DNA from 2 places in the Brevundimonas sp. GW822-FHT03E11 genome. Region 2 is predicted to be linked to the other one. Evidence: predicted binding sites of a transcription regulator. Region 2 holds the regulator's gene; the other holds the start of a gene.

Region 1 (11,879 bases), 130 kb from region 2:
CGCGTCCCAGTAGGGGACGTCGTGGTTGCCGACGATGACGAAGCGCGGCTCGGGCATGGCGCGCATCCAACGACCCGCCGCTTCGAACTCCCTGGGATAGCCCTTCTGGGTGATGTCGCCTGTGATCAGGACCAGGTCGTTGGGCGTGGCGTGGGCGTATTCCAGGGCGGCGGCGACCGCCCCCTTGTGCTCACATCCGAAATGAACATCGGAAAACTGGAGAATACGCCCCATTACAGACTGTCCTCGGCGGCGGGGGGTTTGGGCGCCAGGGCGCGAAACGCCTTGGGAATGAACCGCACCGTCGCCTCGGGGCTCAGAAGGAGGGGTTCGCCGTCGATCACGGCGGGAATCTTGGACCGGGCGCGGACGTCGATCCGCTTGGCGGGGCGGGTCGAGACCGCGGGATCATGGCGCCAGTCGCTGAAAAGGGCCGTCGCCGCCAGTCGGAAGGCCTGGCTGGCGTCCGACGGGTCCAGGGCCGCCGCCTCAAGCCCCGTCGGCGCCTCCATCGCCTTGGAGATCATCGGGCTGATCAACACCAGGGCTTCGGCGCGGCGACGGCCGCCTCCGTCCAGGCTGAACCTCAATCGGCCGGAAAAGGCTCGCCTCAACGCCCGTCGAGCATAGGCCCAGGCCAGTCTCAGCTTTCCGGTCCGCATCGCCTCGCGCGCCGGGGCCCACAGGGCCGGCGACCCCAGGATGGCCGCGCAGTAGAAATATTCCCCGCCGACCTCGCCGCCGGACACCGTCTGGGGCTCGCCCTCCTCCAGGGCGTGGCGCAAGGCCGCCTTCCAATCGCCGGTGCCGTAAAGCGCCTTGGGCAACATATTCATGGTGCCCCCGGGCAGGGGGGCGATCATCGGACCGTCCGGCCTGGCCTTGGCCGCCACCGAACGGGCCGTGCCGTCCCCGGCGAGAACGAAGATGACGTCGGGCGTTGCGGCGAAGGCGTCGGCGATGGCCTGGTCGAAGCCGCCGCCTTGCAACAGCATGACCTGGCTCTCCACCTGATAGTCGGCCAGGATCGCCTCGACCTCTGCGACGGCGCGCGATCCGACGCCGCCTGACAGCGGATTCACCAGAATGACCAACCGCTTCAGCGACGCATGAGGCGTCAGGACGCGGCCCGCGTCCGGGCGCGGCCCGCCCTCCCCTGTGTCGGGCTCAGAGCTCAGGATGTCGGTCATGTCGGGCCGAACGCCTGCCAAGCCGAGCCGTTCCCCTCAGCATGACTCGAACGTCGCTTTGACGCCTCAGCGGCTGGGGCTGGGCGTTCGGCCGATCAAGGCCTGCCCGTGGGCCCAGGCCGTCGCGATCCATCCGTCCATGGTCCGGCCGGCGGTCTCGACCGAACCCGCCCTGATCGACAGAACCAGCGTCAGGGCGCCGATCAAGGCCAGCAGAACCAGCAGAGTGTTGACCAGGGACGCCGCCGAGACTCTGCGCTTGCGTTTGCGAGGCCGCGACCAGATCGGTCCCTCGGCGCCGGCCGAAGCCCGCGTCAGTGTGGAAAATCGCATCGTCCTGCCCCCATAAGCTTGACTGCCGTGCGGCGATTTTAGCCGCTTCAGCGGAACAGTGATAGACAAGGGAACCGGTGCGGGAGTCCAGCGTTCTCGTATTCGGGGCGAACCCAGGATAAAGGAATTCACCATGAACAAGGCCATCATCGCCATAGCCGGCGCCGGTCTTCTGGCTTCGGCCTGCGCCAGCGATCCTTACGGCGGCACCAACCAGACGGTGCGCCAGGGCGCCATCGGCGCGGGCCTCGGCGCCGTGGCGGGCGCGGTCATCGGCAACAATGTCGGCGGCGGCAATGCGGCCACCGGCGCCCTGATCGGCGGCGCCCTGGGCGGTGCGGCCGGCGCGGTGCGCGGCTCTCAGGCGGACCGCAACAACCAGCAGCGTTATCGCGACAGCCAAGGTCGCTACTACTACTGCTACGACAACCGCCAGGACGAATGCTACTGGGACAATGGCCAACGGCGCTATTGAGCCTCAGGGTTTCTGAACGGGCGCGAGACGGCTCGCGTCCGTTCAACCGGGCGGCTCGTCGGCGACGGGCCGCCCTTTTTGCGTCTCAGACGCACAACCGAGGGGGACGGCATGAGATATCTGACGATTTCGGCATTGGGTTTGGCTGCGGCCGTGTCGGCCTGCGCCACGACGCCTTCCCGCGAAGCGATCGTGACGGGCGAGTCCCTGTGCGCGCCGGTGCGGTTCGACATTTATTTCCGTGAGAATGAAGCTCGTCTCACGCCCGCGGCCGATCAGGCGATCACGGCGGCGGCGAATGTGCTAAAGCCCTGTGACGTGCGTCGGGTCCAGGTGCTGGGCCTCGCGGACGCCACGGGCGGGTCTGCGGCCAACCTCAGCCTGTCTCAACAGAGGGCGCGGTCCGTGGCCCAGGCCTTGAACACCGCCGGCCTGCCCGCCCCCGTCTTCGACGTGGCCGCCGCCGGGGACGTCGGCGCAGTCACGACCGAGGGCGCTGCCGAGCCGTTGCGCCGCCGCACCGAGGTGGCGATCGACGCCCATCCTCGCTGATCCCGTAAAGGCGCCCTGACAGGGGCGGTCTCCCGGCCTAAAAGGCCGATCATGCGCCTTCTTTTCTCCATCCTGTTCAAGGCCGGCCGGCCCCGCGACGGCTCCAGATTCGGGGTGCGCCTGCTGCTGGTCTTGAACCTGGGCCTGCTGCTGGGCCTGGCCTCTCCGGCCCTGGCCCAGGTCCGAAGCCAAGCCCCCGTCGAGACGGGCGCTCAGGGCGCGCAGAACATCCGGGCGGAACTCATTCCTCTGGCGCGCTGGGCGGCGCCGGGCTCCACCGCCGTGGTGGCGGTGCGACAGCAGATCGCCGAGGGGTGGCACACCTATTGGCGCAACCCCGGCGATTCCGGGGGCGCCACCACCCTGAACTGGCGCCTTCCGGCGGGGGTCGAGGCCGGCGACATCGTCTGGCCCCTGCCGGCCCGTCAGCGGCTGATGAGCCTGGTCAACTACGGCTATTCGGGCGAGGTCTATCTGCCCGTGCCGATCGAGATCCCGGCCTCGGCCCGGCCCGGGACCACCCTGCCCCTGGTCGCCGACGCCCTGTTCCTGGTGTGCAGCGACCAGATGTGCGTGCCGGTGCAGATGAGCCTGAGGCTGGACCTGCCGATCCGGGAGGGGGCGCCGCCGCTGGACCCGGATCACGGCCGGGCGCTCCAGGCGGTGCTCGAGGCCGCGCCCCGCCCTGCGGGGATCGAGGCGCGCGCCGCGCTCGAGAACGGCGTCCTGACCCTGTCGGCGGCGGGCGGGCCGCTGGCGGAGATCATGGGCGGCGCGCCGGGCGTGACCCAGGCCTATTTCTATCCCTATGACGGCGGCGTGATCGACCATGCGGCGGCCCAGTCGGGCCAGGCCGGCCCCCGGGGGCTGAGCCTGACCCTGACTCCCGGCGCCGATCTGAAGGCCCAGGGCCTGACCCGACCGGTGTCCGGCGTCCTGGCCACCGACGCCGGCGCCTGGGAGATCACGGCCCGGCCCGGTCCCCCCCTGCCCGGAACGGCCGGCGGCGCGGCCCTCAGCGGCGAGGTCGTCCCCCCCGCCGAAGGGGCCGGCGCGGGCCTGATCCTGCAGTCGATCCTGTTCGCCTTCGTCGGCGGACTGATCCTGAATCTGATGCCCTGCGTCTTTCCCATACTGGCGATGAAGGCCGCCGCCCTGGCCGCCTCGGCCCATCAGGCCGGCGAGGCCCGGCGCGACGGCCTGCTGTTCCTGGCCGGGGTCCTGTCCAGCTTCCTGGTCCTGGCGGGCGCCCTGCTGATCCTGCGCGCGGGCGGCGAGGCCATAGGCTGGGGCTTCCAGCTTCAGTCGCCGGCGGTGATCGCGGGCCTGGCCCTGCTGATGCTGGGCGTCGGCCTGAACCTGTCGGGCGTCTTCCATGTCGGGGCAGGGCTGCAGGGGGCCGGCGCCGGTCCCCTGTCGCGGCTGCCCGGCGGCGTGGGGGCCTTCTTCACCGGGGTGCTGGCCGTGGTCGTCGCCGCCCCCTGCACCGCCCCCTTCATGGCCGCCGCCCTGGGCGCAGCCCTGCTGGCGCCCTGGCCCGCGGCCCTGGCGATCTTCCTGATGCTGGGCCTGGGCCTGGCCCTGCCCTATGTGGCGATCAGCCTGTCGCCCGGCCTGTTGCGACGCTTCCCCCGGCCGGGGCCGTGGATGGAGCGGCTGAAGGCCCTGCTGGCCTTCCCCATGTACGGCGCGGCCCTATGGCTGGTCTGGGTCTTTTCGCGCCAAACGGGACCCGACGCCTTGGCCCTGGTCCTCGCTGCGGGCCTGATGCTGGCCTTCGGTCTGTGGCTGTCCGGTATGAACCAGGCGCGCCGGGCCCAGGGCGGGACCGCCGTGGTCAGCGCCGTCGCCGCCACCCTGGCCCTGCTCTTCGCCGTCGGTTTCGCCGGTCTGGCCGCCACCCGGCCGCCGTCCGCGGCGGCGGCCGAGACCGGTTCCCTCACAGCCGCCCCCTGGTCGGCCGAGGCCGTCCGCGCCGCCCAGGCCGCAGGCCGTCCCGTCCTGGTCAACTTCACCGCCGACTGGTGCGTCACCTGCAAGATCAATGAGCGCGCCGCCCTGTCCTCGCCCCGCGTCGCCGAGGCCCTGAAGGCGTCGAACACCCTCTATCTGGTCGGCGACTGGACCCGCCGCGACGACGCCATCAGCCGTGAACTGGAGCGTCACGGCCGCTCGGGCGTGCCCCTGTATCTGTTCTATCCCGCCGCCGGCGGCGAACCCCGCATCCTGCCGCAGTTGTTGACCGAGGGTGTGGTGGTCGAAGCGCTGACGGGACGGTGAAGACGCGGCGAGCGTCGGATGCGGCGGCTCAGTGGCGGATGACCAGCGTCCTCCGGATTTCGACCGCCTCCAGGCGGTCGATGCCGTTCAGCACCACGATCCAGGACTGGCCGTCCGGCGGCGTGCTGTCGAAATGGACCTCGGCCTCGGGCCAGCGGTCGTCGACGACCGGCTGCATCTTTCGAACCCGCACCCGGCCCTCGGTCGGCTCTTCCTGATAGACGGTGTTCTTCAGCCGAACGCCCAGCAGCCGGTCCAGCGGCAGGTCGGCCAGGGCGCGTCGCGGATCAGCGCAATCTTCCGGCTTGTCCGAACGACATGACAGGGCGAACCCCAGTTCGTCGGGGCCGGCGGCCCGCGCCATCGCCCGCGTCAGCCGGTCGAGCATCCGCAGGGTCGGTTCAAGCTCGCGCTCCGGGGCGCCGATCCAGCCGCCCTCTGACAGACACCCCGCATCAGAGGCGAGGTTCGGATAGGTCGGGGCGTAGAAGACGACGGTCTGAAAAGGCGTCAGCGCCAGCGGCGTGTCGTCGGCCGCCTCCTCGCCCACGCGCGGCGCCCCGGCCGAGGCGACGTGGGAGGTGCGGCGGCACAGGCCGTCCGAATGGACGCTCGGGCGCTCGTCGAAGCGAATGAAATAGCTCTGACCCGGAAGCCACTGTCGCCGGACGAGGCCGCCCTCGATCCGCGCCGCCGTCTCCGGCGGCAGTATCCGCTGCGCCAGGGCGACCGGCTCGGCCCCGCGCACCGCGCCGAGCGGAACGGTCGCGGATTCGACCATTGACGCGGCCATTGATGCGGCAACGGCGATCAGGGGCGCAAGACCAGCCATGGGGACTCCGGAAACGGTTTCCCCCAGCCTGCACCCGCACCGTCACCCCCGCAACCCGCAACCCGCAGAGGTCGGGGTTTCGCTCGCTAGACCTCAGGCTGAGGCGGGGCGGTGATCACTTCGACATTGTCGTTCAGCAAATAAGACAGTTCCGACAGGGCCGTAGCGCGCTCTGCGGGGGTAGCGGCGGCCTGAACCGCCTGGACCTTTTTCGGCATGTCCTCGGAGATGCCGCGCAGGATGCATTTCAGATCGCCGTCGGTGCCCCGTTCCTTCAGAATCAGATGGCCCTGCAGGTCCAGGGCCGCCAGTTCGTCCGCCTGGGCCTTGAAGCCGGTGAAGGCCTGGCTGGTGAAGAAACCAGCGTCGTCCGCAGCCTTTGACGCCGCCCAGCCGTCCACCATCGCCTTCAGCCTCCCGGACCGGGCCACGATGTCGGCGAACAGGGGCTCGGCCGCCACGGACACGGGGGCGCCGGCGGCCGCAGCGGGCTGATCAGCCGCCAGGGCCACGGCGGGATTGGACAGGGTCAGGGCGATCGTGAGAGCAAGGCCGCAGGACATGGGTGACTTCCTGTTTCAGCGTCGGCTAGGACGTTGAACCGGCATACGCTCGACCCGTAAACGAGTGTTTACCTTCCTTGTCTTCCCAAGATTTCTCCTCCCGAGGACGACTGATGACCCGCAACGACGCCTGGACCGCCTTCGACGCCGCCGCCGCAACGGCGGGCAAAGCCCGTATCGTGGACCAGTTCGCCGCCGATCCGGACCGTCTGGCGCGGATGTCGGTCGAGGCGGCGGGTCTCTATCTGGATCTGTCGAAACAGAGCTGGACCCGGGACGCCTTCGAGGCCTGTCTGGACCTGGCCCACGCCTGCGACGTCGAGGGCCGTCGCGCCGCCCTGTTCGCCGGCGAGGCCGTCAACCTGACCGAGGGCCGGGCCGTGCTGCATCCGGCCCTGCGGGCCCCGGCCGGCGCCGACTTCAAGGCCCTGGGCGAGCCGGTCTCGGCCGAGGTGGACGCGGTGCGCGCCGACATGAAGACCTATGCCGAAGCCGTGCGCGCGGGCGCCGAGGCGGGGGCGACGGGCAAACGGTTCAAAGCCATCGTCCATGTCGGCATCGGCGGCTCGGACCTGGGTCCGCGCGTGGTGTGGGACGCCCTGCGGCCGCTGGAGCCGTCCATCGACCTGCGTTTCGTCGCCAACATCGACCCCCGCGACATGGCCGAGGCCCTGACGGGGCTCGATCCCGAGACCACCCTGGTCGTGGTGGTGTCCAAGACCTTCACCACCCAGGAAACCCTGGCCAACGCCGAGGCGGCCAAGGCCTGGCTGGCGGCCGCCCTGCCGGTCGAAGGCATGACGAAACACTTCATCGGGGTGACGGCGGCGCCGGACAAGGCGGCGGCCTTCGGCTGCGGCCGCACCTTCGCGTTCAGGGACTGGGTCGGCGGACGCTATTCGCTGTGGTCGGCGGTCAGCCTGTCGTGCGCCATCGCCCTGGGCTGGGACGTGTTCGAGGCCATGCTGGCCGGGGCGGCGGCCATGGACGATCACTTCGTCTCGGCCCCGCTGGAGCGGAACGCCCCGATCCTTCTGGCCCTGGCCCAGGTCTTCAACGTTGACGGCCTGAACCGGCCCGCCCGCACCGTGGCGCCCTACGCCCACGCCCTGCGTCGCCTGCCGTCTTTCCTGCAGCAGCTGGAGATGGAGTCGAACGGCAAGCGGGTGCATCGCGACGGCGCGCCCGTGACGCGCCAGACCTGCCCCGTCGTCTTCGGCGAGCCCGGCACCAACGGCCAGCACGCCTTCTTCCAACAGATCCACCAGGGCCCCAAGATCGTCCCGGCCGAGTTCGTCATCGTGGCCAAGACCCACGGAGACGCGCCGGAATCCCCCCTCTGGTCAAACGCCCTGGCCCAGGGTCAGGCCCTGATGCTGGGCAAGACCACCGAAGCCGCCAAGGCGGAAGGCCTGGCCCAGGGCCTGTCGGAAGAAGAGGCGACCCGTTTGGCGACCCACCGGACCTTCACCGGAAACCGCCCCTCGACCGCCATACTGATGGACCGTCTGACGCCCCAGACCCTGGGCGCCCTTCTGGCCCTCTATGAGCACAAGACCTTCGTCGAGGGCGTGATCTGGGACATCAACAGCTTCGACCAATGGGGCGTGGAGCTGGGCAAGGTCCTGGCCAAGGCGATCCTGAAGGACGTCCACGCCGGCGGTCCGTCGGCCGATCTGGACCCTTCCACGGCCGGCCTGATGACGCGATTGATGGACTGAGGCTCAGGCCGGCGCGGAGTCGATCGTCAGGACGCGCCGGGGGGTGCGTCTCCCGGCCGGCGGCGAGCGGTGCAGGACCACCGGCAAGTCCGGCCAGGCCTGCCAGCCCGGCGCCGCGCCCTTGATGACGGCGACGTCGCCGGGATGAAGCGTGCGCACCCGGCGGCGCGTGCCGATCTTGCGTCCGTCCAGATCCTCGCCGATCTCGCCGGCGAAGGCCCATTCGGGCCCCGGCCCCTCATAGGCGACGATCAGGCGCACCGGAACGGCGTCCTGATGAAACCGCGGGCAGGCGCGCCGGGTCACGGTCTCCCACCGCGCGCGCCAGGCGTCGTATCCGCTGATCGCCGCCACAATCTCCGCCAATCCCTCGATATCCTGCAGCAACCATTCGGGCGCCGGGCCGGACGTGGCGATCCAGCGCCCGTCACAGTCGGCGGTGAAGTCCGGAGGGGGTAAGGCGTCCGGCGGCATCGGACTGGGCCGCGACCAGATCGCCATCCGCACCTGCGGCTCGAACAGGGTGGTGAAGACCGTGGGCGCCTGCCCCTGGACGACTGCGCCGACCGCCATGGAAAACCTTGCTGACTATGCTTGTTATAATATAACGTAACTCTCACAGTCGCCGGGCTGTGGTCAAGCTCGGCGCAGCAGCGTGGAGCGCCGTCATGTCCGAGTTCAAGACCCTGCCCGTCACCGTCCTGTCCGGCTTTCTCGGGGCCGGCAAGACGACCCTGCTGAACCACGTCCTGGCGAACCGCGACGGGCTGCGGGTCGCGGTCATCGTCAACGACATGAGCGAGGTGAACATCGACGCCGCCCTGGTGCGCGACGGCGGCGGGGCGGACCTGTCGCGGACCGAGGAACGGCTGGTTGAGATGTCCAACGGCTGTATCTGCTGCACCCTGCGCGAGGATCTGCTGATCGAGGTCGGCAAGCTGGCGCGCGAGGGGCGGTTCGACTGTCTGCTGATCGAATCGACCGGAATCTCCGAACCCATGCCGGTCGCCGCCACCTTCGACTTCCGCGACGAGGACGGCTTCAGCCTGTCGGATCTGGCCCGGATCGACACCATGGTGACGGTGGTGGACGCCTTCAACTTCCACCGCGACTATCCCTCGACCGACCGGCTGAAGACCCGCGGCGAGCATCTCGGCGAGGATGACGAACGCACGGTCGCCAATCTGCTGATCGACCAGATCGAGTTCGCCGACGTCATCGTGCTGAACAAGTGCGATCTGCTGGAGGAGACGCAGCTTGGGACGCTGAAGGCGATGATGGCCCAGTTCAATCCGCGCGCCCGGATCATCCAGGCGGTGCGCGGCGCCGTGCCCCTGGATCAGGTCGTCGGCACGGGCCTGTTCGACATGGAACGGGCGGAACAGGCCGCCGGCTGGTCCCAGGCCCTGCGCGGCGAGGTCACGCCCGAGACTGAGGAATACGGCGTTTCAACCTTCGTCTACAGGGCGCGCAGACCCTTTCATCCCCGGCGCTTTTACGATCTGCTGCAGCGCGAATGGCCCGGCGTCTGGCGCTCCAAGGGCTTCTTCTGGCTGGCCAGCCGGATGGACTATGTCGGTTCTTGGAGCCAGGCGGGGGCGGTGACCGAGCATGAATGGGGCGGACTGTGGTGGGCCTCGGCGCCGCGCGACCGCTGGCCCGACGACAATCCCGAATGGCTGAAGGCGATCGAGGCCGTCTGGCGTCAGCCCTACGGCGACCGGCGTCAGGAGATCGTCCTGATCGGCAAGGACATGAACCGCGATCTGCTGACCTTGATGTTCGACGCCGCCCTCTTGACCCGGTTCGAGATGGAACGCGGACCCAGGGGCTGGGCCAGGCTGGAGGACCCTTTCCCGCATTGGGGGCCGCGTCGGGACGCGGCATGACAAAAGGGGCGCCTCGATCGGCGCCCCTTCTTCATTCAGGCCTGTCGCCTACCAGCGGCGATCGTAGCGGTAGTCGCGCCGGTCATCGCGACGGTCGTAACGTTGGTCGCGGCGATAGTCGCGATAGTCGCGGCGCTGCTCCCAGCGCGGATCGCGGCTGTTGATGCCGTGTTCGCGCTCCCAGTGGCCCTGGTTCCGGTAGCAGCGGCCGCCGCGATAATAGCCGCAGTCCGATCCGCGGTTGGACGAGGCCGCCGCGCCCAAGGCCGCGCCGGCCAAGGCCCCGCCCGCAATATAGGTTCCGTCGCCATTGCCGTAGACGGCGCCCGCCAGTCCGCCGACGGCGGCGCCGATCAGGGCGTTGCGGGCGGTGTCGTCGCGGTCACGCGACTGGGCCGAAGCCGGGGCGGCGGTCAGGGCCAGGGCGGCGGCGGGGGCGACGACGGCGGCGGTGATCTTCAACAGCTTGGACATGGTCCGTCTCCTCTGAATCGTCTCGCGTCTTCCGGGGATCGCGAGCGTTGAGGTCGTTTTAGCGGGCGCCGTTTGAACGGGTTCGGAGGCCGACGTTCATCGCGGGTTCATACGTCGCGGAAGTTTCACACGCGGCAGCGCTTGACGCTCCGCCCCCCTCTGACTAACTCCCGCTCGCGTTAGCACTCTCTGTGGTCGGCTGCTAAAACGGCGGTCGCGGAGAGGCTGACCCATTGTTCAAATCGCCCCATTCGGGGGATCAAGGGAGACAACCGATGGCGTTTCGTCCGCTCGGCGACCGCGTGCTGGTCAAGCGCGTTGAAGAAGAATCCAAGACCAAGGGCGGGATCATCATCCCCGACACCGCCAAGGAAAAGCCTCAGGAAGGCGAAGTCGTCGCCGTCGGCCCCGGCGCCCGCGACGACTCTGGCAAGGTCAACGCCCTGGAGCTGAAGGCCGGCGACCGCATCCTGTTCGGCAAGTGGTCGGGCACGGAAGTGAAGATCGACGGCGAAGACCTGATCATCATGAAAGAGTCGGACGTGCTTGGAGTGCTGAGCTAAGGCTCAGCCCTCAGTGGCGAGTGATCAGTGGCGAGTGGCGAGCAGGTTTCCGGACGAAACCGCCGCCGTCGCCCCAATCTCAGATCCTCGCCACTCGCCACTAACCACTCGCCACTCACACAAAAGGAGCTGCCCGCATGGCCGCTAAAATCGTACAGTTCAACACCGACGCGCGCGACAAGATGCTGCGCGGCGTCAACGTCCTCGCCAACGCCGTCAAGGTGACCCTGGGTCCGAAGGGCCGCAACGTCGTGATCCAGAAGTCCTTCGGCGCCCCGCGCTCGACCAAGGACGGCGTCTCGGTCGCCAAGGAAATCGAGCTGGAAGACGCCTTCGAGAACATGGGCGCCCAGATGATCCGCGAAGTCGCTTCGAAGACGAACGACAAGGCGGGCGACGGCACCACCACCGCGACCGTTCTGGCTCAAGCCATCGTGCAAGAGGGCCTGAAGGCCGTCGCCGCCGGCATGAACCCGATGGATCTGAAGCGCGGCATCGACAAGGCCGTCGGCCTGGTGCTGGAAGAGGTCAAGACCAACTCCAAGCCCGTCTCCAACAACTCGGAAATCGCCCAGGTCGGCACCATTTCGGCCAACGGCGACTCCGAAATCGGCGAGCTGATCGCCCAGGCCATGGCCAAGGTCGGCAATGAAGGCGTGATCACCGTCGAAGAAGCCAAGACCGCCGACACCACCGTCGACGTCGTCGAAGGCATGCAGTTCGACCGCGGCTATCTGAGCCCCTACTTCATCACCAACGCCGACAAGATGGAGGCCGTTCTCGAAGAGCCGCTGATCCTGCTGTTCGAGAAGAAGCTGACCTCGCTGCAGGCCATGCTGCCGATCCTGGAAGCCGTGGTGCAGTCGGGCCGTCCGCTGCTGATCATCGCCGAGGACATCGAAGGCGAAGCCCTGGCCACCCTGGTGGTCAACAAGCTGCGCGGCGGCCTGCGCGTCGCAGCCGTCAAGGCGCCGGGCTTCGGCGACCGCCGCAAGGCCATGCTGGAA
Region 2 (11,879 bases):
ACACGCCTAGACCGCCCGCCTTTCGCTTATCCGGCCGGGTCCGAACCCCGGCGGGCGATGAAGAAGGAGCGGCCGATGGCCCGTAAGCAACACACCCGAAATTCATCCGGCCTTGCCGGTCCCAGCCAGCGCCAGCTGCGCGCCGGCGAACTGATCCGCCACGCCCTGGTCGACATCCTGCGCGAGGAGGACATCCACGACGAGGCCCTGTCCGGGGTCTCGGTCACCGTGACCGAGGTCCGCCTGTCGCCGGACCTGAAACACGCCACCTGTTTCGTCGAGCCCCTGGGCGCGGGCGTGGAGACCGCCCCGGTCGCCGGCCATGAGAGCGAGATCATCAAGGCGCTGAACGTCCACGCCAAGTTCCTGCGCGGCCAGCTGGGCCGCCGGCTGGACATGAAGTTTACTCCCGACCTGAAGTTCCGCCACGACGAGAGCTTCGACGCCGCCAGCCACATTGACCGTCTGTTCGACGACCCCCGCGTCCGCGCCGACCTGGAACGCCGCGACGAGGACGAGGGCCAATGATCGTGTGGTGCGCCCGGTTCTCCACCTTAGCGCTTGCGGCTTTGGTGTCAGGATGCGGAAGCATCAAGGAAGGAAACCCTTTGCTACTGCCTCTCGCTATACCCGTGATCGTCGGGGCCGAGGCGGCGATGATGCTCGGCAACCCGAACAACGGTGCGTCCCGCATAGAATTTCTTCCCCCAACCTGGGATCCCTTCGTCGGCGATGGTGCTTGGACAGACTCTCGTGGGCAGCGCCTGATCGTCGGCGATGGTCGCGTTCGCGCTGAATTCAAGAAGTGCATCTTAACCGCGCGCCTCGCTGGAGCACGCACAGCGACCGGCCGATCCGGACTTCAGTATCCTCTCGAAGAAGTCGTCCTCACGTCCAATGCTCAGGATGGATGTCAAAATTGGCCGGTTCCCGCAAAGGTCGATATCGAGATGTGGCGGACTCCGGGCTATCAAGACGAAATCCAGGTGAGTTTTTCTAACCTGGGGCTGACAATGATCTATTATCCGAAGGGCAAGTGATGGGCCGTCGGAAGAAGGGCGACGTCGTCGACGGCTGGGTCTGCCTGGACAAGCCGTTCGAGATGGGATCGACCGAGGCGGTCAGTCGCATCCGCCGCCTGTTCAACGCCCAGAAGGCCGGTCACGCCGGGACGCTGGATCCCCTGGCCAGCGGCATCCTGCCCATTGCCCTGGGCGAGGCGACCAAGACCGTGCCGATGATGATGGAGGCGAAGAAGGTCTATCGCTTCACGATCAATTGGGGCGTCTCGACCGACAGCGTGGACCGGGAGGGCGAGATCATCGCCCGCTCCGACGTGCGCCCGCCCCTCGACCAGGTGAAGGCCGCCTTGCCGGCCTTCGTCGGCGAGATCGACCAGACCCCGCCGCGTTTCTCGGCCATCAAGGTGGACGGCGCCCGCGCCTATGATCTGGCCCGCGACGGGGTGGATTTCGAACTGCCGTCCCGGCGGGTGGTCATCCATTCGGCCGAGGCGACGGCCGCGCCGGACGCCGATCATGTCGAGATCCGCATCCTGACGGGCAAGGGCGTCTATGTCCGTTCGCTGGCGCGCGACCTGGCCCTGGCCCTGGGCGCGGAGGGTCATGTGTCAGCCCTGCGGCGCGAGCGGGTCGGGCCCTTCAGCACGGAAAACGCCGTCACTCTGGATTCTCTGGAGGAAATGGTGCATAGGGGCGCCGCCTCGGAAGGCTTGCTTCCCGTCGCGACCGCTCTGGACGACATCCCGGATCTGGCCGTGACGGAACAGGACGCCTTCTCGCTTCGGCAGGGACGACCGATCGTTCTGCTCCCCCGTCAGGTGGAAACCCTCAAGACCCGTCTGTCAGACGGCTCGCGAACGGTTTCAGCCTTTCAGGGCCAGACCCTCGTCGCCCTCTGTCAGTTGCGGGCCGGCCGGTTAGAACCCGACCGCGTTTTCAACCTTTCCTGATCGCCTGATCAGGAGACTCCAGCCCGGCCTCAAGTAGCGCGTAGCGCGGTAGGCCACTCAGGGAGACTTTCGATGTCGATCACTGCTGAACGCAAGAACGAAATCATCGCCGACAACGCCCGCACCGCCGGCGACACCGGCTCGGCCGAGGTTCAGGTCGCGATCCTGTCGGAACGCATCGCCAACCTCACCGAACACTTCAAGACCCACAAGAAGGATAACCACTCTCGCCGTGGCCTTCTGAAGATGGTGTCGCAACGCCGCCGTCTGCTCGACCACCTGAACAAGGTCGACGCCGGGCGCTATCAGGCGCTCATCGCCAAGCTGGGTCTGCGTCGCTAAGGGCGCGGCTCTGTGTAAGACTGTATGACGAGGCGCGGGCGGTCACGTCCGCGCCTCGTTGTGCGATTAGAACCGACCTGCGCGCCGCAGGACTTTAACGGCGCAGACGCGAGGGCCGAGCCGGTCCTCACCCGGGTCTCCGCGATGGCGCGGCGACCTTTGGATCGAAGGACTGAACGCCGACGCATCCGCCCAATGATGGGACCCCGCACGGAATACGCCGTCCGGGATACGAAAGACGAAATATGTTCGATATCAAACGCAAGACGATCGAGTGGGCCGGACGCCCGCTGACTCTGGAGACGGGCCGCATCGCCCGCCAAGCCGACGGCGCCGTGCTGGCGACCTATGGCGAGACCGTGGTTCTGGCCACCGTCGTCTACGGCCGTTCGCCCAAGCCGGGCCTGGATTTCTTCCCCCTGACGGTCAACTATCAGGAAAAGACCTTCGCCGCCGGCAAGATCCCGGGCGGCTACTTCAAGCGTGAAGGCCGTCCGACCGAGAAGGAGACCCTGGTCTCCCGCCTGATCGACCGCCCGATCCGCCCCCTGTTCGTCAAGGGCTTCAAGAACGAGACCCAGGTCGTCGTCACCGTGCTGCAGCACGACCTGGAGAATGATCCGGACGTCCTGTCGATGGTCGCCGCCTCCGCCGCCCTGACCATTTCCGGCGTGCCCTTCATGGGTCCGATCGGCGCCGCCCGCGTCGGCTTCATCGACGGCGAGCTGGTGCTGAACCCGACCGTGGACCAGATGGAAGGCTCCGAGCTGGACCTGGTGGTCGCCGGCACCCAGGACGCCCTGATGATGGTGGAATCCGAAGCCAAGGAGCTGTCGGAAGAGACCATGCTGAAGGCCCTGATGTTCGCCCACGCCGGCATGCAGCCGGTGATCGACGCCATCATCGACCTGGCCGAACACGCCGCCAAGGAGCCGTTCGACTTCCAGGCCGAAGACCATTCCGACGTCGTCGCCGCGATCAAGAAATTGGTCGGCGAGGAGATCAAGGCCGCCTACGCCCATCCGGGCAAGTACGAGCGCCGCTCGGGCGTCGACGCCGCCAAGAAGAAGGCCGCCGAAGCCCTGGTCAAGACCGACGACAAGCCCGAGGGCGTCGACAGCTCCAAATTCTCGGCCGCCTTCAAGGAGTGCGAAGCCGAGGTCCTGCGTCGCGACATCATCGAGAACGCCCACCGCGTCGACGGCCGCGCCCTGGACAAGGTCCGCGCCATCGTATCGGAAGTCGGCGTCTTGCCGCGCACCCACGGTTCGGCCCTGTTCACCCGCGGCGAAACCCAGGCCCTGGTCGTCGCCACCCTGGGCACCGGCGAGGACGAACAGTACATCGACAGCCTGCAGGGCACCTACAAGGAGTCCTTCCTGCTGCACTACAACTTCCCCCCCTATTCGGTGGGTGAAGCCGGCCGCATGGGCTCGCCCGGCCGTCGCGAAATCGGTCACGGCAAGCTGGCCTGGCGGGCCATCCGTCCGATGCTGCCGAAGAAGGAAGACTTCCCCTACACCATCCGCCTGGTCTCCGAGATCACCGAGTCGAACGGCTCGTCCTCGATGGCCACGGTCTGCGGTTCGTCCCTGGCCCTGATGGACGCCGGCGTGCCGCTGGTCCGTCCGGTCTCGGGCATCGCCATGGGCCTGATCCTGGAGCCGTCGGGCGAGTTCGCCATCCTGTCGGACATCCTGGGCGACGAAGACCACCTGGGCGACATGGACTTCAAGGTCGCCGGCACCTCGGAAGGCATCACCTCGCTGCAGATGGACATCAAGGTCCCCGGCATCACCGAGGAGATCATGAAACAGGCCCTGACCCAGGCCTCTGCCGGCCGCCTGCACATCCTCGACGAGATGTCCAAGGCCATGGACGCCCCGCGCGCCTCGCTGGGCGAACATGCGCCCAAGATCGAGACGATCAAGATCGCGGTCGACAAGATCCGTGAAGTGATCGGTTCGGGCGGCAAGGTGATCCGCGAGATCGTCGAGAAGACCGGCGCCAAGGTCGACATCGGCGACGACGGCACGATCAAGATCGCCGCCAATGACCAGGAGAAGATCGACGCCGCCAAGGCCTGGATCCAGTCCATCGCCTCGGAACCGGAAGTGGGCGCCATCTACTCCGGCAAGGTGGTCAAGGTCGTCGACTTCGGCGCCTTCGTGAACTTCTTCGGCGCCAAGGACGGCCTGGTCCACGTGTCCCAGATCGCTCTGGAACGCGTCGCCAACCCGGCCGACGTCCTGTCGGAAGGCCAGGAGGTCAAGGTCAAGTTCCTGGGCTTCGACGACCGCGGCAAGACCAAGCTGTCGATGAAGGTCGTGGACCAGACCACCGGCGAAGACATCACCGACAAGATCAACGCCGAACGCGCCGAACGCAACGAGGAGCCGCTGTCGGAAGACACCGGCGGCCGTCCCAAGCGCGAAGGCGGCGATCGCGGCCGTCGCCGTCGCGACTGAGCCTCGGCCTGAGGTTTGAATGACGAAGGCCCCGCCGGCGACGGCGGGGCCTTTTTCATAACAGCCGTCTCAAGAGCGGCATTCGGCGGGCGGATCCTTGTCCCACAGCTTGCAGGACCGGTCGATCTCGCCCCGGATCAGGGCGCAGGGATTGTCGGCGTGGCAGGGCGGATGGGTGGCCGGGCTGACCTTGATGCAGCGCTCGACCAGACGCGCCGCCGCCGCCTCGCCGATATCCGCGCGGCATGCGGTCTGGGCTGCGAGGCCTCGTTCAGCGCCCGTATCGGGCTGATCCGAAGACGCCGGACCCGGAGCCGTCTCTGCTATGGTCTGCGCGCCCGAACCGGGGTCCGCAGCGGGCGCGGTCCTGTCCTCCCCGGACTGGCAGGCGGCGACCGCGAGGGCGGCCGACAGGGCGAAACAGGCGGACAGGAAAGGGCGCATCGAAAACTCCGGGCTGAGGGTCATAGCCACGATGACCCGCCTGTTGAACGCACGAAACTCCTTAAGAGCGCACCGCCTCCAGCGCCGCCTTCTGCAGGGCGAACAGTTCGGCGCAGCCGGTCTCGGCCAGGGCGAACAGACGGTCGAACTCGGCGCGGGTGAAGCCGCGCTTTTCGCCCGTGGCCTGGATCTCGACGATCTGGCCCGAACCGGTCAGGACGAAGTTGGAATCGGCCTCGGCCTCGGAATCCTCTTCATAGTCCAGGTCCAGCACCGGAACCCCGTCGCAGACGCCGCAGGACACCGCCGCCACCTGGTCCAGGATTGGATCAGCCTTCAGCACGCCTTCGTCGCGCAGATAGTTGAGGGCCGAGGCCATGGCGACCCAGGCGCCGGTGATGGCGGCGGTGCGGGTGCCGCCGTCGGCCTGGATCACGTCGCAGTCCAGCACCACCTGACGCTCGCCCAGCGCCTTCAGATCGACGACGGCGCGCAAGCTGCGGCCGATCAGACGCTGAATCTCCTGCGTCCGGCCCGTCTGTTTGCCGGCGGCGGCTTCGCGGCGGCCGCGGGTGTGGGTGGCGCGGGGCAGCATCCCGTATTCGGCCGTGACCCAGCCCTGGCCCTTGCCCCGCATCCAGCCGGGAATGGTCTCCTCGACCGAGGCCGTCACCAGAACCTTGGTGTGGCCGAAGGTGATCAGGCACGAGCCCTCGGCGTAGCGATTGACGCCGGTCTCGATGGTCACGGGACGCAGCTGGGCGTCGGTGCGTTGCGAATGGCGCATGAGATGAGTCCTTGGAAGCTGGGGCGGCGGTGATTATCCTGAAAACGTGAGCCTGTATGCCCCCAAAACCCCGCCGTTCGACGGCGGTCCGGCGACGGGCCAGTCTCTGGCGGGGCTGGCCGGCCTGGACGCGCGCGCGCGCGACATCTTCCGGCGCATTGTGGAGAGCTATCTGGAGACGGGCGAGCCGGTGGGGTCGCGGACCCTGTCGCTGGGCGGGATCGCCCTGTCGCCGGCCTCGATCCGCAATACGATGCAGGACCTGACCCTGGCGGGCCTTCTGGCCTCGCCCCACGCCTCGGCGGGGCGGATTCCCACCCATGCGGGTCTGCGCCTGTTCGTCGACGGCCTCTTGGAGATCGGCGACCTCACCAAGGAGGAGCGGCGCGAGATCGACGCCCGCCTGGCCGGCCGGGGCCGCAATTTCGAGGCCGCCCTGGACGAGGCGTCCAATCTGCTGTCGGGCCTGGCGGGGGGCGCAGGCGTGGTCTCCAGCCCGGTGCGCGACGCCGGGGTCAAACATGTGGAGTTCGTCGCCCTGGGCGGGGATCAGGCCCTGGCGGTCATCGTCGCCGACGACGGCACGGTGGAGAATCGGATCATGAGCCTGGCGGCGGGGGTCACCCCCTCGACCCTGACGGAGGCCTCCAACTTCCTGAACGCCCGGCTGCGCGGCCGGCCCTTCGCCGAGGCCAAGCGGGAAATGACCCAGGAGCTGGAGATCGCCCGGCGCGAGCTGGACCAGGCCGCCGCCCGGCTGGTCGAGGACGGCCTGGCCGCCTGGTCCGGCGGGCCGGACCGCGAGCGGGCCCTGATCGTGCGGGGTCGGGCCAATCTGCTGCAGGACGGCGAAGGCCTGGCCGATCTTGAGCGGGTGCGGGTCCTGTTCGACGATCTGGAGCAGAAGGAACAGCTGATCGGCCTGCTGGACGGGGTGGACGCGGCCCAGGGGGTGCGGATTTTCATCGGCGCTGAAACCCGTCTGTTTTCACTTTCGGGTTCCGCCGTGATCGCGGCGCCCTATATGAGCGGCCGACAGCGGGTTCTGGGCGCCATAGGCGTCATAGGACCGGCGCGACTGAACTACGCCCGTGTCATTCCGTTGGTGGACTATACCGCCCGGGTGCTGGGCCGAATGCTGGACGGGAAAGAAACGTGAGCGACAAACCCCAGAACGATGAGCTGAACGGAATGGAAGAGGCGGAACTGAACGCCGAACACGGACTGGACGCCGAGCCGTCGGACAATCTGGCGCCGCTGGACGCCGTGATCGCCGAGCGGGACGAGTGGAAGGACCGCGCCCTGCGCGTCGCCGCCGAGATGGAGAATCTGAAGCGCCGTTCAGAGGCCCAGCAGAACGACGCCCGCGCCTACGCCATCCAGCGCTTCGCCAAGGATCTGCTGGGCGTGGCCGACAATCTTGAGCGCGCCCTGATGGCCGCGCCCAAGGACGCCGAGGGCGCCACGGCCGGTCTGGTGACGGGTCTGGAAATGACGCAGAAGGCCCTGCTGCAGGCGTTCGAGACCAACGGTCTGAAGCGGGTCGCGCCCGAGGCCGGCGAGGCCTTCAACCCCCATCTGCACCAGGCCATGATTGAACAGCCGTCGGACACGGTGCCGGGCGGAGCCGTGGTCCAGACCATGCAGTCCGGTTTCGAACTGTTCGGCCGCACGATCCGCCCGGCCATGGTGGTGGTGGCCGCCAAGGGCTCGGGCGCCCAGCCGTCAAACCCCTATGGCGGCGGCGGCGGCGAACCCCAGACTCACGCCTTCGACGGCAAGGCTTGATCACCGCCCTCCTCTGAGGGGGTTTGTGCTAGTGAATAGTGCTGGTGAGCGGCAGGTGAGCGAGGCGTTCGGCACGACGTTCGAGGCCGCACAATTCTCGCTCACCTTCACCAGCGCCGACACCCCCTCAGAACCGGCGTCGCCAGCCCCCGATCAGGGCGAACTCGGGCGCGGCGTCGGCGGTGTGGCGCGGCTCGCGGCTGGCCACGGCTTGCAGCGACAGGCTGGAGCCGTCCCTCAGACTGCGTTCGCCGCCCAGGATGAAGTCGATCTGACGCCCGCTGGGCGCCGCCGAGAAGCGGCGACGCGAATAGGTCAGGGGGTCGAAATAATCGACCGGCACGTCCGCCAGCCAGGCCGAGAAGGTCCCCCGCTCCATCCGGAGCGGCTGTGAGACGGTGAAGCTGATCCGATCGCACAGGGCGGTGCAACCCGTCAGCAGGGCCAGCCGCCAGTTGGAGCTGATCGCCGCCCCGTCCGTCGACAGGAAACGCCCTTGCGTCTCGGTGGCGCCCAGGCCCGCCTCGCCGAGCAGGGCCAGACCCGGTCGCAGGGCCCAGTCCCCGCCGACCGCATAGAAGCGGGTCCGCGACGGCAGGGCGAAGTCCGAACCGCCCGGGATGAAGGCCCCCAAGGGCCCCAGCCGTTCGTCCAGGGCGCCCAGGCTCAGCGACAGGCCGCCGTCGGCGCCGCGCCAGGCCAGGGTGGCGCGGCTGTAGGTCGAGGCCGCTTCCTCGACCCGACGCAGCGGCATGCGACGGTCCCCCCCGCCGCTCTCGGCCGCCAGGGTGAAGGCGCCGAGCCGAACCTGACCGCGCGCCGCATGATCGGCCTGGGCCAGGGCGGCGAAACCGTCGCCGGCCGCGCCCTTGAACGGAGAGACGGCGCCGCCGCGACCTTGCCAGGTGGCGAAGTTCAGGCGGCCGATCTCCAGATCCAGCAGGGCCTCCTGGCGGGGTTCGTCGCCCAGCCAGGGCGCATCGGTCAGGTCGCGGCGGGCCGTCACCGCCTCGACCGGTTCGTCAAGCTGGGCCGCCGTCAGGCTCAGCCGCCCGCCGCGGGGCAGGCTGAGGCTGGTCGTGGCGGTGCGGCTGGGTTCGAACGGCGCAGCCTGGTACGAACGGCTGGGCGCCGTCGGATAGGCGCCGCCCAGCTGGACCGCGAACATTCGATCATAGCCGTCGAACAGCACGGTCTCGAGCGCCGTCTGGCGTGCAAAGGCGTCGCCGAAGGCCGAGCCGACAAAACTGCCGGGCTCCGTCGCGGCGACCAGGGTCGCGCCGTCCGCCAGGGGCACAGAAGTGGTCCCCGCCGGCTGGAAGGCGCGCGCCAGGTCCAGAAGACCGCGGCCATAGACGACGTCGGTCCCGGCGTCCCCGGCGTCCCGCGCAGTCTCTATCAGCAGGGACAGGGCTTGGCGGCCGGTCAGATTGGGAAAGGCGTCCATCAACAGGGCCAGGGCGCCGGCGACGTGCGGGGCCGAGAAGGACGTGCCGCTGACCCGCCAGCAGCTGGTCGTATCGCAGCCTGTGACGATCGCCTCGCCCGGCGCCGAGATATAGCCCGCCGCCGCCACCCCGGCCCTGTTCGAAAAGCTGGACATGGCGTTGGAGGCGTTGTGCGATCCCACCGCGATCACGGCCCCGGCGAAGCGCGGATCGACGGCGTAGCGCGCCGGCCAGCCGGGATTGGCCTCGCCGTCATTGCCGGAGGAGGCGACGATCACCGCCCCCGAATTGACCGCCCGGAGCAGCGCGGCCTCAAAGGCCGAACCCAGACGGTCGTCGCCGCCCAGGGACATGTTGATGATCTTGACCCCATTGGCCACGGCGTAGTCCAGGGCCCGGACCAGGTCCGAACTGCTGAAACAGACGTCGGTGTTCTTCTCCTCGCAGTCGGAGATGTCGGTGCGGATCGACAAGATCGTGGATTCATAGGCGACGCCGATCGTGCCCTGGCCGTTGAAGTTGGAGGCGATCACCCCGGAGACCCGTGTCCCGTGGCTGCTGTCGGCGACATAGGGCGCATTACGGCCGGGAACCACGTCGGTCGAGGCGGCGGAAATCCGCCCGATGAGGTCCGCCTGGTCTCGACTGACGCCGGAATCGACCACGGCGACGGTGACCCCGCTTCCGGTGGCGCCGGCCCGCCAGGCGGCCTCGGCCTTCACATTGGCCAGACCATAGTTGCGCTCATACTCTCGTGACGTGGTGGACGGCGGCGCTGGGGGAGGCGGAGGGGGCGGTGGAGGAGGAGGAGGAGGGGGCGGTGGAGGCGGGGGAGGAATCACCGGCGTCACCGAACCGGAACCGCCTCCTCCACCGCCCCCGCCGCAGGCCGCCAGCGGCAGGGCCAGAAGGCCGACGCTCAGCAGAATCGTCCGCTTCAACCGTTTTCCGACCACGTCGTTCCTCCCGAGCCGCGCGGTCGGTCGCCGCGCCTTCACCCAGTAACCGCCTAATTCTTTAACGCTTTATCGAAAACCGCCAGCAGTTTGGCCCAACCGTCCTTGGCGTCCGCCTCGGCGTAGCTGGCGCGGTAGTCGGCGTGGAAGCCGTGCGGGGCGTCGGGATAGACGTCGATCCGGCTCTGGGTCTGACCGGCGCGGGCCAGGGCCTGGCGCATCCGCTCGACGCTGGCCAGAGGAATGCCCTGGTCCTGACCGCCGTACAGACCCAGGACCGGCGCCTTCAGATCGTCGGCCAGATCCACCGGCCAGGGCTGGCCGGACGAGACCTGAACCGGCGTCGCGTCGGGGGCGGGGGCCAGACGCCCGTACCAGGCCACGCCGGCGCCGATGGCGGCGAAACGGGCGGCCGCCTGCCACACCACCTTGCCGCCCCAGCAGAAGCCGGTGATCCCAACCTTGCCGTCGCGCGCCCACAGCTGCTGGCTGGCCCATTCCAGGGTGGCCGACAAGTCGCCCATCACCTGTTCATAGTTCGCCGCCCCGACGATCTGCATGATCCGGCCCATGTCGGACAGGGGCGCCGGATCTTCGACCCGGACGAAGAAGGCCGGGGCGATGGCGGCGTAGCCCTGTTTGGCCAGGCGGCGGCAGACGTCCTTGATATAGTCGTGAACCCCGAAGATCTCGGACACGACGATCACGACGGGGAAGGGGCCGTCTCCGGCCGGACGCGCCACATAGGCCGGCAGTTGAAACCCGTCCGGCGCCGGATAGGCGACCTCCGCCGTCTCCAATCCGGCGGCGTCGGTGGTGATCGGCTTGGCCTCCCTGGCCAGGGCCGCCACCGCATAGCCGGAGAAGAACAGCCCCCCCAGAGCCCCCAGCGCCCCCACCGCCCTGCGGCTGAGCTTCAGATCATCGGCGGTCTGGCCTTCGGGACGGATCAGGGTGGTCATGGGACGGCTCCAGAAACGGGGGAGCCGCCAGACCATCACGCCCTCGTTTCAGCGTCCAGTCACGAACGCGAGGACGCCGACTATGGGAAGAAGGGCGCTCAAGCAGCGAGCGACCGCGTCGCGAGCGATAGCGCCCTTCTTCCCCAAGAGGTCAGTGCCGGAAGACCCGCACGCCCGTGAAGGCCATGGCGATCCCCTTCTCGTCGGCGGCGGCGATAACTTCGGCGTCACGCATCGAGCCGCCGGGCTGGATCACCGCCGTGGCCCCGGCCGCGACGGCTTCCAAGAGGCCGTCGGCGAAGGGGAAGAAGGCTTCCGAGGCGCAGGCCGACCCCTCGGCCAGGGACTGGGTCAGGCCTTTCGCCTCGCCGGCCTCCTTGGCGCGGATGGCGGCGATGCGGGCGCTGTCGCGGCGGTTCATCTGGCCCGCGCCGATGCCGGCGGTCTGGCCGTCCTTGGCGTAGACGATGGCGTTGGACTTGACGTGTTTGGCCACGGTGAAGGCGAACAGCATGTCCTGGATCTCGGTCGGGGTCGGCTGGCGCTTCGTCACGATCTTCAGATCCGAAGGCTTGATCAGCGACCGGTCGCGGCTCTGGACCAGGAAGCCGCCGGCGACCGAACGGAACACCTCGCCCGGCCCGTGCGGATCGGGCAGGCCGTCGGTGATCAGCAGGCGCAGGTTCTTCTTGGCGGCGAAGACGGCCTTGGA

Evidence for each region. The regulator HrcA, encoded in region 2, represses chaperone genes, less so after heat shock. The targets are predictions, from matches to a motif close to GTTAGCANTCNNNNNNNNNGANTGCTAAC.
Region 1: a site for HrcA is predicted at 10,488-10,516, ahead of groES (co-chaperone GroES). Genes of this name have one in related genera too.

Annotation. Positions count from the first base shown of each region.
Region 1 is NZ_JBXANG010000002.1:357,840-369,718, forward strand. It holds gene AC1RKE_RS04610 (metallophosphoesterase family protein) at 1-234, opposite strand, end outside; gene AC1RKE_RS04615 (diacylglycerol/lipid kinase family protein) at 234-1,190, opposite strand; gene AC1RKE_RS04620 (hypothetical protein) at 1,257-1,523, opposite strand; gene AC1RKE_RS04625 (YMGG-like glycine zipper-containing protein) at 1,657-1,998, shown strand; gene AC1RKE_RS04630 (OmpA family protein) at 2,110-2,550, shown strand; gene AC1RKE_RS04635 (protein-disulfide reductase DsbD family protein) at 2,602-4,830, shown strand; gene AC1RKE_RS04640 (hypothetical protein) at 4,859-5,611, opposite strand; gene AC1RKE_RS04645 (hypothetical protein) at 5,749-6,225, opposite strand; gene pgi (glucose-6-phosphate isomerase) at 6,339-7,946, shown strand; gene AC1RKE_RS04655 (DUF1826 domain-containing protein) at 7,950-8,519, opposite strand; gene zigA (zinc metallochaperone GTPase ZigA) at 8,615-9,835, shown strand; gene AC1RKE_RS04665 (YMGG-like glycine zipper-containing protein) at 9,884-10,309, opposite strand; gene groES (co-chaperone GroES) at 10,585-10,872, shown strand; gene groL (chaperonin GroEL) at 11,010-11,879, shown strand, end outside.
Region 2 is NZ_JBXANG010000002.1:483,107-494,985, reverse strand. It holds gene AC1RKE_RS05240 (DUF2459 domain-containing protein) at 1-10, shown strand, start outside; gene rbfA (30S ribosome-binding factor RbfA) at 76-528, shown strand; gene AC1RKE_RS05230 (hypothetical protein) at 525-1,040, shown strand; gene truB (tRNA pseudouridine(55) synthase TruB) at 1,040-1,972, shown strand; gene rpsO (30S ribosomal protein S15) at 2,045-2,314, shown strand; gene pnp (polyribonucleotide nucleotidyltransferase) at 2,560-4,782, shown strand; gene AC1RKE_RS05210 (hypothetical protein) at 4,852-5,226, opposite strand; gene rph (ribonuclease PH) at 5,288-6,013, opposite strand; gene hrcA (heat-inducible transcriptional repressor HrcA) at 6,120-7,172, shown strand; gene grpE (nucleotide exchange factor GrpE) at 7,169-7,801, shown strand; gene AC1RKE_RS05190 (S8 family peptidase) at 7,929-9,971, opposite strand; gene AC1RKE_RS05185 (dienelactone hydrolase family protein) at 10,259-11,167, opposite strand; gene purH (bifunctional phosphoribosylaminoimidazolecarboxamide formyltransferase/IMP cyclohydrolase) at 11,319-11,879, opposite strand, start outside.